DNA from 3 places in the Shewanella sp. Scap07 genome. Region 1 is predicted to be linked to each of the others. Evidence: predicted binding sites of a transcription regulator. Region 1 holds the regulator's gene; each other region holds the start of a gene.
The links. The regulator LexA, encoded in region 1, represses DNA repair genes until DNA is damaged. The targets are predictions, from matches to a motif close to TACTGTATNNNNATACAGTA.
Positions count from the first base shown of each region.

Region 2: recG (ATP-dependent DNA helicase RecG) is a predicted target of LexA. The motif match lies at 2,541-2,560, and genes of this name have one in related genera.
Region 3: dinG (ATP-dependent DNA helicase DinG) is a predicted target of LexA. The motif match lies at 2,617-2,636, and genes of this name have one in related genera.

Region 1 covers NZ_CP041329.1:4,802,559-4,806,875, forward strand. Annotated here, with positions in the region: gene plsB (glycerol-3-phosphate 1-O-acyltransferase PlsB) at 1-1,389, opposite strand, end outside; gene lexA (transcriptional repressor LexA) at 1,655-2,272, shown strand; gene FLM48_RS21195 (cell division inhibitor SulA) at 2,269-2,763, shown strand; gene coxB (cytochrome c oxidase subunit II) at 3,180-4,317, shown strand, end outside.
Region 2 covers NZ_CP041329.1:4,668,433-4,672,749, reverse strand. Annotated here, with positions in the region: gene FLM48_RS20580 (DUF3014 domain-containing protein) at 1-168, opposite strand, end outside; gene recG (ATP-dependent DNA helicase RecG) at 414-2,489, opposite strand; gene FLM48_RS20570 (response regulator transcription factor) at 2,622-3,218, opposite strand; gene FLM48_RS20565 (sensor histidine kinase) at 3,221-4,294, opposite strand.
Region 3 covers NZ_CP041329.1:1,765,557-1,769,873, reverse strand. Annotated here, with positions in the region: gene FLM48_RS07765 (DNA polymerase II) at 85-2,520, opposite strand; gene dinG (ATP-dependent DNA helicase DinG) at 2,662-4,317, shown strand, end outside.

The sequences.
Region 1 (4,317 bases):
ACCCAATTTACGAATAGCACCAAATACTTGCCAAACTGATTCTTTCTTTTTCTTCTTACCACTAAGCTCTTTATGATAAGTCGCCACTTCCATGACATGATCATAACCAAGGTAAACCGGCACTAAGGTTACCGGACGCTCTACTCCGCGCAGTACACTGTTAACCGTCATCGCAATCATGCCGGTTTTCGGCGCTAGCAAGCGACCAGTGCGCGAACGTCCACCTTCGGTAAAGTATTCAACCGAATAGCCTTTAGTGAACAATTGGTCGAGATACTCTCTAAATACCGCGGTATAAAGCTTGTTACCACGGAAACTACGACGGATAAAAAACGCCCCGCCACGGCGGAACATGGGACCCGCAGGCCAGAAATTCAAATTAATACCGGCAGCGATATGCGGCGGTACCATGCCTTGATAATAGAGAATATAAGACAGCAGTAGATAATCCATGTGGCTACGATGACAAGGCACATAAATAATCTCATGGCCATCGTGGTGCAACTGACGGATCTGCTCGGCGCCTTTAATATTGATGCCTTTGTAAAGCTTGTTCCACAACCAAGTAAGAAAACGCTCAGCAATACGCACCAGACTATCTGAGTAATCAGCGGCAATCTCGTCTAAGTACTCCATCGCTTTAGCGCGTGCTTCTGTTTCAGAGATCTTCTTATTATTGGCTTCTTCAACGATGGCTTTTTTAAGCGACTCAGACTTAAGCAGCGCATGGAACAACGCTTGACGGTTAGGCAGTACAGGACCCGTCATCACCTTACGCTGTCTATGGAAGTGAACCCGAGCCACTCGCGACAGTTTTTGGGCGATGCGTTTATCCGTTCCATGCTCATCAGCCATATGGCGTAGCGACAGCGCATTAGAAAATTGCACAAAGTTGTGGCGACCAAGAAACAGAATCATCAAACATTTACGCAGCCAGGTGGGGTTTTGACGCTCCAACACTGCCGCACGCATGGTGTCATCTTCTTTGCCAGGGGTACGGCCCCAATACAAGCTTACTGGCACCAATTGAACATCTAGCTCTGGCCGACGTTTATGTGCGCCCAATAGGCGCATAAAAGTGCTTAAATAAGGCGAGTTGCTGGCACGCTTGCCCAAAAGCGGCTTAGCGCCTTCAAGACAGACTACTCGCGGTGTCTGTTCACCATCGACCTGCAGCGGTTCATAGGGGCTAGGCAAACCAAAATTAGCGGTAATTTCACTCAGCGCGGCAATATCGCTGACGGATTCAGTTTTCATCACATAAACCACCGGCCTACTCGGGTCTAAATTAAGATCGGCAAATGGATCATGAGGCACAACGATAGTGTGCACTAACTTTTTTTGAATCCAGCGCAGTGATTTGCGCCAAATAGAGTCTTGTTTGGACATGAGTTTATTATTTTTGAGTCTCGTTGTTAGCCCCATAGAATATCAGAAAAACTCATCAGGTCGCTATTAACCATGCACATTATTAATCTGCCGACCACAATACTGCTAGCTGCCCAGCACAATTACAGCGTACAGTGATAACGGTTCAATTCAGCCTATCGCCAAGTCCCTGCTGCAATAGATAAAATTAATCACTGGTTAATACTTGCACTACTTACAATACTGTATATACTGACAGGTACTGTATGGAAAAACAGGTTTAAATATGAGACCGCTAACCCCGAGACAATCTGAGATATTAGATCTCATCAAAAATAATATTGCTGATACTGGCATGCCACCTACCCGTGCAGAAATTGCTAAAAGGTTGGGTTTTAAGAGTGCCAATGCTGCCGAAGAGCATCTGAAAGCGCTAGCCAAAAAAGGCTGTATTGAAATTATTCCTGGCACGTCTCGCGGTATTCGCCTCACCCAAGAAGATGATGAGTCTGAATCTGGCTTACCCTTGATTGGTCAAGTTGCCGCAGGTGAGCCAATACTCGCCCAAGAACATGTTGAGCAGCACTATCAAGTGGATCCAGCCATGTTTAGACCCGCCGCTGATTTCTTACTGCGAGTACGTGGTGACAGTATGAAAAACATCGGCATTTTAGAAGGCGATCTATTGGCGGTTCATAAAATGGCTCAGGCCCGTAACGGTCAAGTCGTGGTTGCTAGAGTAGAAGACGATGTCACCGTTAAACGCTTCGAAAAAGTCGGTAGCACGGTATTTCTGCATGCAGAAAATGAAGAGTACGCCCCAATTGAAGTCGACTTAAACTACCAATCCCTGACCATTGAAGGCTTGGCGGTAGGTGTGATTAGAAATGGAGACTGGCAATGAACAACTTGATTGGAAGCAGCCCACGCCACCCAGGGCTATGGCAAGATGAAGCCAAACTCAGTAAAGGGGTGTCACGTATGCCCAGCCACACTCAAGGTGTGCAAGAGCTGCAAACCCTGACACCTGAACTCGCACGACTCAGTCAGCAAGGCCAGTGGATTGTATTAATTAGTCCACCCAATATTGGCTATAAACAGATGTTGGCTCAAGCTGGCGTACGCATGGATCGCATTTTGTTGGTACATGCTAAAGACGAGATAGAAACGCTATGGGCAATGGAAAAAGCGCTAACCAGTGGCACCTCTAGCGCAGTAATATGTTGGGCGCCTATGCTAGATAGCCGCGACAATCGCCGCCTAGAATTAGTTGCAAAAAGTGCCACAGCTTTAGGCGTGGTAATTGAAAGCGGCAGTGACCACATTGCTGCTCAGCTACCCTCAGTAGCGGATGTTCACGTTAATCAAGGTTCGTTATTTAGCGCGTTTCATTAGTCCGTATAAGACTGTTTTTCCCATCTAAGCCTCCTTTCGGGAGGCTTTTTTGTTGCTGTTTTTTTTAATAAAAGTTAAAAGTTTGATCTTGATCAAAAATTCAACAGGCAGTAAGTTAGAACAAGATAACAACGATTATTTGTTATATCCGAGCGATTTAGTCGTCACTTTTCCTCTCGTCAATTTGGCTTATGCAGTGAGCTCCGTGCGAGAAAAGAGTAGAAATTGGACTGATATATTCAGCCGTAAGTGCATAGAGTGGTAGCCAACTGGCAAATAACAACACCGCGCTAAACCACCAACGCACTTTGAAGTCATCGTTGCTTTTTTGGGAACCGAAGAGTTTGCATAGAGCAGAGACTTACTGTGTGGCTCTTCTTTGTAGTTGCCTTCGCAATTGACAGAGGAGAAGTCTAGTGAAGCAAGTGTTGTATTATTTGCTGGCGTTGCTGTTTACGCCCCCCATTTTCGCCGCCGATATGCCCCTAAATATGACAAAAGGGGTAACGGACATCAGTAATAAAGTGTTCAGTCTACATATGACGATCCTTTATATCTGCTGTGCTATCGGTGTGGTCGTGTTCGGCGTAATGATCTACTCGATCATCAATCACCGCCGCTCTAAAGGCGCCGTCGCCGCCAACTTTCATGAAAGTACCAAGGTTGAAATCGCATGGACAGTGATTCCTTTCGTTATCCTAATTTTAATGGCTATTCCTGCCACTAAAACACTGATTGCAATGGAAGATACTAGTGATGCCGATATCACCATTAAAGTGACGGGCTCACAGTGGAAATGGCACTACAGCTACTTTGATCATGACATTGAATTCTTCAGTGTGCTTTCAACTCCTAGAGATCAAATTGAGGGTGACGCCACAAAGAGTGAAACTTACCTACTTGAAGTCGACAAACCTTTAGTTATCCCCACCAATAGAAAAGTCCGTTTCTTAATGACATCCGATGATGTTATTCACTCATGGTGGGTACCTGCATTTGCAGTAAAGAAAGATGCTAACCCAGGCTTTATCAATGAAGCATGGACGCGGGTCGACGAACCCGGTACTTACCGTGGTCAATGTGCTGAATTGTGCGGCAAAGACCATGGCTTCATGCCTATTGTGGTTGAGGTGTTATCGGAAGCAGATTTTGACGCATGGATCGTAGCGCAAAAGCAACTCGCTGCCGATGCTGAAGCCGCTGCGCAAGCCGCGTTAACTAGCACATTGAGCATGGACGAGCTAATGGCTAAAGGTGAGCAAGTTTATCTAGCTAATTGTGCAGCTTGCCACCAGCCTAATGGTGCGGGTCTTCCTGGGGTATTCCCATCACTGATTGGCAGTCCGTTGATTGTTGGCCCAGTGGGTGAACATATCGATATCGTACTCCATGGTAAAGCCGGCACTGCTATGCAGGCATTTGCTAAGCAGCTAACTGCAACCGAAATTGCAGCCGTAGTGACTTACGAGCGTAACGCATGGGGCAACAACTCTGGCGATAGTGTTCAAGCAGCAGATGTTAACGGTGGAGGCGCAGACTCTGGCGCCAGTAGCA
Region 2 (4,317 bases), 130 kb from region 1:
TTGCACCGGTGTTGGTTCAACTGGCTCAACTGATTTGTCATCGCTGCTGACAAGGTAATAAACACCGCCAATGATAATCAGCAAAATCACCACAGCAGCGATAACCAGCGAGTTGGTGCTGCGGCGTTGCTCGGGGGCTGTGATCCTATCTTCTTGACTTACCTGCATTGATTATCCTTGAAAGGCTTATGCCTGAACGTTGTGTGTACTGTTGTTATTCTGCAAAATTAGCAGAACTTGTCTATAGCCGTTGGCGCAAATAAAGAATATTTAATCATTAAGCACGACAAAGCCAACTTAAATGTCGGTTAATTTGTATCGCGCCTAAGTGTCATCACCGGCTATCGCATCCTTGTAATGAGTGTAGGTGCTCTGCGCTGAACAATGCTTGAATATGGTGACATTCATTGTCTTTAAGCTTGTACAAATTGCTCCCGCTGCCCTAACCAGCGGTTGATGAGTGCATCAACACTTTGCGGTGCTTGCTGCATCACGTGTTGCGCTAGTTTCTGCACATGCGGGATCAGTGCTTGGTCTCGCACTAAGTCTGCTATTTTCATGTCAGCAATGCCCGTTTGTTTCGTCCCCAGCACTTCACCTGGGCCGCGAATTTCCAAATCCTTTTGGGCGATAACAAAACCATCGTTGCTTTGGCGGAGCACGCCTAATCTTTGGGTCGCAGTGGCAGATAACGGCGCTTTATACATCAGCACACAATGGCTATCGATACTGCCACGGCCGACACGGCCGCGTAGCTGATGCAGCTGGGCAAGTCCCAGTCGCTCTGGGTTTTCAATGATCATTAAGCTTGCATTGGGCACATCAACCCCCACTTCAATGACCGTTGTCGCGACCAATAAATGCAGTTTGCCCGCTTTAAAATCTGCCATGATTTGCTGCTTTTCAGCGGGTTTCATACGTCCATGTACTAAGCCAATATTGAGCTCAGGCAGGCTCAATTTAAGCTCTTCTGCGGTATCTTCTGCCGCTTGGCATTCAAGCACTTCAGACTCTTCAATCAAGGTACACACCCAATAAGCTTGACGACCATTGTCGATGGCAGCTGCACGGACTCGGTTGATCACATCATTGCGGCGCAAATCTGACATCGCCACCGTGGTAACCGGCGTACGCCCAGGCGGGAGCTCATCAATGACCGAGGTATCTAAATCGGCATAGGCGGTCATGGCCAAGGTCCGTGGTATCGGCGTTGCCGTCATGATCAATTGATGTGGATGAAACCCTTGATTAATGCCTTTTTCTCGTAGCCCTAGGCGTTGGTGCACCCCAAAGCGGTGCTGCTCATCAATAATAATTAATGCGAGCTTGTTGAACTCAACTTGCTCTTGAAATATCGCATGGGTGCCGACGACGATATGGGCATCACCGGATTTAATGTCAGCTAGCGACTGAGTTCTGGCTTTGCCTTTGAGCTTACCGGCTAACCAGCCTACTTTTAATCCTAACGGTTCAAACCAGGCACTAAAATTATTAGCATGCTGCTCGGCCAATAGCTCTGTTGGAGCCATCAGTGCCACTTGATAACCACTTTCTATGGCTTGCAGCGCTGCCAATGCGGCCACTAAGGTTTTACCGGAGCCAACATCACCTTGCACTAAACGCATCATTGGGTGTGGCTTGGCTAAATCGTCACCAATTTCTGCCACCACCCGTTGTTGAGCAGCGGTGGGTTTAAATGGCAGATCACGTAAAAAAGGGTTGAGCAGCTGGCCACTGGCAGCCATGGGGATTGCCGCATCATGGTTCACTCTTTGTCTGAGTTTTAACATGCTGAGGTTGTGGGCCAATAGTTCTTCTTGGATCAGCCGTTGCTGGGCAGGATGGTGACCTTGTTCTAGTTCAAACTGGGCAACATCAGCAGGTGGACGGTGCAAGATCTGCAAAGATTTCCGCAAGGATAAATTACCTGGCTGTAAGCTATCAGGCAGCAGCTCTTGCAAGCCGCCATCTTCAAGCATGGCTAAGGCTTGTTCGGTGAGCTTTATCCAGCTGGCTTGTTTTAGGCCTTCGGTAGTTGGATAAATGGGAGTCAGTGTGTCGCTAAGGTTAAGGTCGTCCCCTGGCTGAATCACTTTATATTCAGGATGAATGATCTCAGCATGATGCTTACCGCGGCGTATTTCACCATAGGCGCGGATAGTGGCGCCATTTTCTAAGCCGTTACGTTGTGCCAACGAAAAATTAAAAAAGCGTAACGTGATCACCCCGGTGTCGTCGCGTACTGTGCACGTTAGCATGCGTTTGCGACCTTGGATTATCTGGCTAGATTGAATGACTGCTTCAATGGTGCCGTAATGGCCGGGGTGTAAACTGGCGATAGGGTAGATTTGGGTGCGATCTTCATAGCGCAGTGGTAAATGGAATAGCAAATCTTGCACTGTTTTAATGCCGAGCTTATTTAAGCGTTCAGCCATTCGCTTGGCTACGCCTTTTAGCTCAGTAACAGCAATAAGATCGAGTCTTCTCACTTACGATACCCATTTGATAGTTTAGCTGTTTTAACGGCTAAAACCTGCTAACACTGTAAATATATACATATATTATCAGAGATATCAGTTTACGCAATCTTCAATGAATTAATCATCTTATACTAACTGGTATTACAGCCACCCCTTCTGTTTGGCAATACGTGCCGCATCAATACGGTTACTGGCATGCAGTTTTGAGATGGCTTCTGATAAGTAGTTACGTACTGTACCTTCGGCGATAAACAGCTGCCCAGCAATTTCTGCGGTTGATTTGCCTTCGCTGGCTAAGCGCAGTGCTTTACGCTCTTTGTCATTGAGCGGATCTTGCTCGCCCATGGCGCTGATGGCCAGTTCGGGGTCGATCACCCGTTTGCCTTGCATGACTTGTTCAATGGCTTTAATCAAAGATTCCGATGGCGCATCTTTAAGTAAAAAGCCGCCAACACCTAAATCTATTGCACGCTTAATGTAGCCGGCGCGGCCAAACGTGGTTAGCACCACTACTTTGGTCGTGGGGGCGTGTTGTTGGCACCACTGCGCTAACTCAATGCCACTGCGGCCAGGCATCTCTATGTCGGTCAACAGCAGATCAAAGCTATGTTGCTGCAAAGCCGCAACGGCCTCGTCGCCATCGCAAGCTTGAGTAATGTCGTAGTCGGTTTCTAAACTCAGCAGTGCCGCGAGTGCACCCCGTACCATGGCCTGATCTTCGGCTAATAGAATGCGCATGCTTAATGGGCTCCTGCTATGGGTAAATAAAGACTAAATTGGCAATGGGGCTGACTGCGATACTGTAAGCTACCGCCCAGTTTATTTAAACGTTCACGAATGCCTTTAATGCCATTGCCTTCGGTAATGTCTACGCTGTCGCCGTCATCTTCAATGCAAATACAATGTTGGCTTTCGTCTTGGCTAAACTGCAATTGGCAGTGGCTAGCATTGCTGTGGCGCACAATGTTGTTACACAGTTCGGTGACCGACAAGATGACCTGGGTTTCAACCTCTGCCTCAAGTTGCGGGATATCGCCGACTAGGCTGACGGATAAACCTTTATCACGTAGGGTTTGGCATAAATTAGCGACGCTGGCTTGCAGGCCTTGGTGTTTATAACCTGACACCGTTTCACGCACCTGCGATAAGCTCTCTCGAGCAATGCCATTGAGCTCTTGCAGCTGGGTTTGTGCCTGAGCAATGTTGCCTTTGGCCAGTAGTTTTTCTGCTAACTCGGCTTTGAGTGAAATAGACGATAAACTGTGGCCCATAATGTCGTGCAAATCTCGGGCGATACGTTCGCGCTCTAACATAGTGGCGAGCTGACTGATCTCATCTTGGCTTTGCTGTTGTTTGCATTTGGCCTCAATTCTTTTACGCTCGGCCACCCCAAATAAACCAATACCTGCCACTAAACCGGTACCGTAGATGGCAAAATAGTGACTGATTTCTAAAAAATAACTGAGGGCAAACAGACTGGCTGCCAAAGCAATAAATGCCTGTAATGCGCGGTTTAATGGATAGAAAAAACCAATAAAAAAGCCAGCAAAGGTGAATAGCGACAATGAACCGGTATTAATTGGCGTGGTGGCAATCCCCAGAGCAATCATCACTAAAATGGGTTTGTACGCGTGGTGCTTATTGCTGCGATAAGCCCAAAAGTAGGCATACACAAACGGAATGAGTGCCAATAATGCCAGGGTGATTTGCCACACTGGCTTGTCTCCAAAAAACAGCGGAATAAGGTAAAAAGCCAGGTTAACTAAATATACCCAAGCTAATTTATCTTCTTGTTGTGAGATTTTGTTTATCATTTGTCCATTCCATTTGACGGGAC
Region 3 (4,317 bases), 2.1 Mb from region 1:
TCAAATTAACTGCCAAACACCTTATACACCAACACTTGTACCGTTTTTTAACATTTGATCAAGACGGGTGCAAACTTTAGCCAGCTAAATTAACGACATTTGATTGGAGGTCAATTCACTGAAATTTAGTTTCAAAATTGAGAGCACAGGATCAGCAATAGGGCGTATTTGTTTCTGTAAGTAATATTCATAGTCCAATGCAGTGCGCCGATAATCGACAGGTTCAGCACCGTTCAACGTCATCACGTAAGTAATTTTTGCCCCTTTTCGCAAATAGCTATCATCACCACTGACTTCGCTGGCGATAGTCGCCGCTTTTACATGGGGCACTGCCTTTGCAGTATAGTCTTTTGCATTGCGCCTTAAGCGCTTGCTAAAAACCAATTTGCTATCTAGCTCGCCATTGACCAGTGCTTTAGCAACCGATTTCAGGTAATCAACGGGATCTTGTTGAGTAAACAAGCGCTGATAAAGTGCAAGTTGTACTTCTTTAGCTAACGGACTCCAGTCACTCCTAACCTGCTCCATCCCCTTAAAGGTCAACTGCAACTCATCGTTATCATCGTGGTAGGCACCTACATAACGCTTCTTAGAGCCTAGCTCGCTGCCCCGCAAAGTTGGCATTAGAAATTGCTCGTAGTGCTGCTCAAACTCTAGTTCCAAGAAACTGGGCAATTGAAAATCATCGTTAAGGACTAAACTCCAACGTCGATTGATTTCTTCGACCAGCTCGTTAGCTAATTGCGCAATCTTACGTTTATCGGTTTCATCTTCAATCCACACAAAGGTTGAATCTGTATCGCCATATATAACCTTATAGCCTAGTGATTCAATCCAAGCTTTAGTCTGCTGCATTATTTGATGGCCGCGAAGCGTAATTGAGCTGGCTAACTTTGCGTCATGAAACACACAACCTCTTGACCCCAGCACACCATAAAGCGAGTTCATTATGATCTTTATCGCCTGGGACAGAGGGCTATTGTGGTCACGCTTTGCCTGTTCTCGCTTATAGGTAAGCTCGGTGATTAATCCAGGTAAAATCGGAGATTCGCGGCTAAATTTGGCACCTAAGAATCCCTCAACAGCGGTATCGTTATCGCAACCTAGGCCTTCAACCAACCCTTTGGGGTCAATCAAAAAAGTTCGAATAATGGATGGATAGAGACTTTTAAAGTCCAGCACAATAATATTGCGGTACAAACCAGGGATGGAATCCATCACATAACCGCCCGGACTTTCAATGCCATCACTTGCAGGTGCACTGGGAGCCACATAGCCGGAGCGATGTAAATGGGGAAGGTATAGGTTGTTAAAGGCAGCAACGGAAGCCCCAACCCGCCCAAACTCTAGCCCTGTCATTCGGGCGCGCTCTAATGCAAACTCAATTAAGTCGGTGGTTTTAAATATATCCCATACCAAGCGACAATCCGTTAAATTGTAGTAAGCTAGCGACCATTTATCGTGGGCAAACATATGGCTGATTTCGCCGGCACGATCGCTGACATTGTGAATGGCTTTACCCTCGCCTAACAGTTGCTGCGATACATTCTCAAGCGAGAAACTGTCAAACTGATAAAAAGCGGCTTTCAACCAATCGATACCATCAAGTACGACTCGCCCGGGTAACACTAACGTTTCCGGTCTAAACTTGTCAGCCACTTTCCAGCCTAACCTTGTACCACCGCGACCCAAAGTGAGTGGGATATCTAACTTGAGAGCTCGGCGATAAAGTAGCGCTAGATCAAAAGTGACCACAGCCCAGCCAATAATCACATCAGGATCATGGGCTTGGAACCAACGCAGCAAAGCCAAAATTAACTGGCGCTCGTCATCCACTAATTCAACATGTTCATGTAGTTGCTGATACTGGCCGTTGTCAGCTGGTTTTTCCAACGCCATCGAACGCTGTGCATCCACCATAATGATATGTTTGAGTTCATCACCGTTACTTGCTTGGCCAAAAAGTGCCACGCTGTACAATTCACCCGACATCGCACATTCAAAATCTAGTGATACGATGCTCATCGCAAGCGTAATATCTGTTTTCCTTGCTCGCTCAATCTGTAATCTCGGTAAAGCCGACGTTGGCGCTAACCTTGCGCCGACAATTTCGATGTCTAAAGCAATAAAGCGTTCAATTAAAAAACGATGCTCTGCGCGAATATCACTTTCAAATAACTCTATTCCTATATCCGTTGCACCACGTATCACCGCTCGATGCATCGCCGCATTCTTACTATAAATGGCACAAACAGGTTGCGAGGCAAAACTCTTAAGTGCCACGGGTTTGATGCTTACGTGATGGCAACCGGGTAATTGACTAACCTGATGAGCCTCCTCTTGACGACAAAAACACACTAAATCCACATTCGCTAATTCGGCGCGCAGTGGTCCACCCTTGGTATTGATATAGAAATGCAAATCACTACTGCCGTTGGGCTGCTGCACAATATGTCGAGAAAGAATACGACCTTGAACTTGAACAACTTCAGCGGCGGTTGCAATTAATGTGTCACTCAAATGAGTCGATTCCTACTAGGTGGTGTGGCTAACAATTATGAACGATTGGGTAAATAAATCGCCAAATCCGAGATTTCACTTCTTAGGCTAAGTAATCACTGTTATTATGTACAGCTCTATTTATCTGCTTTGTATTCTTAAATGCTAACGGCTAACGTTAAAACTCAAATTCGTACCATATATAAAGACATCGCCAGCGCCTTGCCGAATTTCCGTTCACGCCGAGAGCAAAACTATATCGTCGCAGAAATATCTAAAACTCTCGCGGGTGAATACGACAAACACCGACGCATCATAGTCGTCGAAGCTGGCACTGGTATCGGTAAATCTCTTGCTTACATATTGGGTTCTATTCCGCTTGGCTTAGCCAGTAAGAAAAAAATCTGCATCGCCACTGCTACCGTTGCATTGCAAGAACAACTGCTAAATAAAGATTTACCATTTTTTCTGCAGCATTCGGGGTTAGACTTCAGTTTTGGATTAGTGAAAGGCAGACAACGATATGTGTGTCTAGCCAAATTAGATATGCTTATTGGTGGCGATGACGGCACCCAGATGGCCATGTGGCAAACGAAACCTGACACGAGTCAAGTGGAAGAGTTACAGCAACTGAAAAAAGACTTTCACGAAGGCCGCTGGAATGGTGAACGGGATACATTAACCACACCCATCGCCGATCACCTTTGGCAACAAATCGCCTGTGATAAGCACAGCTGTCATCGCCAGCTAGCAAGTCATCGTCAATGCCCATTTCATAAGGCCCGAGAGGATATTGATAATTGGGATGTACTCATTGCTAACCATAGCTTGTTATTTGCCGACTTAGAGTTAGGTGGCGGAGTGATTCTGCCTGAGCCCGAAGATCTCTACTACATCATTGATGAAGCACATCATTTACCAATTGTCGCACGGGATTTCTCAAGTGCACAGTCGACTTTGCGCGGTGCAATTGACTGGCTGGAGAAAATTAATAAGACCAGTGCCAAGTTGCAAAACCAGCTTAAAAGTACCCATATCATTGCGCCATCACAAGCCATGCAAGACCATGTTGGTGATCTAACCACTCAGCTTAATCAGGTCGCGCAGTACTGCGATAGCCAACAAAGCCGTTTCGACAATCCAGAAAACCGCATACGTTTCGAACACGGAAAATTGCCAGAAGTGTTACTGCGCTCGGCAGAAAACCTTGCCACCAGCTCAAATCAGGCACTGAAGCAATTTAACAAAATGTTAGTGCTTCTCAATGAGGCGATTAAAGACGGTGAACTCCCCAAGCATCAATCGGAGCAACTATTAAGTGAAACCGGCTTTATGCTCCAACGGCTAGAGAACTTAACCAAGCTGTGGAAGATGATGGCCAAAGAAGACAACAGCAAAGGTGCCCCTATGGCTCGCTGGGTCGAACAGCTAACCGGCAAACAATCGGACTACCTGTTTAGTGCATCACCCATTGAAGTTGGCTTTATGCTGGAAAACCTGTTGTGGGAAAAAGCCGCTGGCGTAGTGCTTTGCAGTGCAACCTTACGGGCACTCAATAATTTTAATCACTTTACCCACCAAGTAGGTCTATCTATTAATGATGGTAGCCGCTACTTAGCCATGGATTCTCCCTTTGACTTTGAACAAAACGCCACCTTGTTTATCCCCAAAATGCGCACTGAGCCAACTGACGATCGCTATACCGATGAGTTAGCCGAGCAGATCTTAATGCACATAGAAGGCGAACAAGCCACTTTGGTGCTCTTTGCCTCGTATTGGCAAATGGAAAAAGTAGCAGACATTGTCAGACCTAAAGTC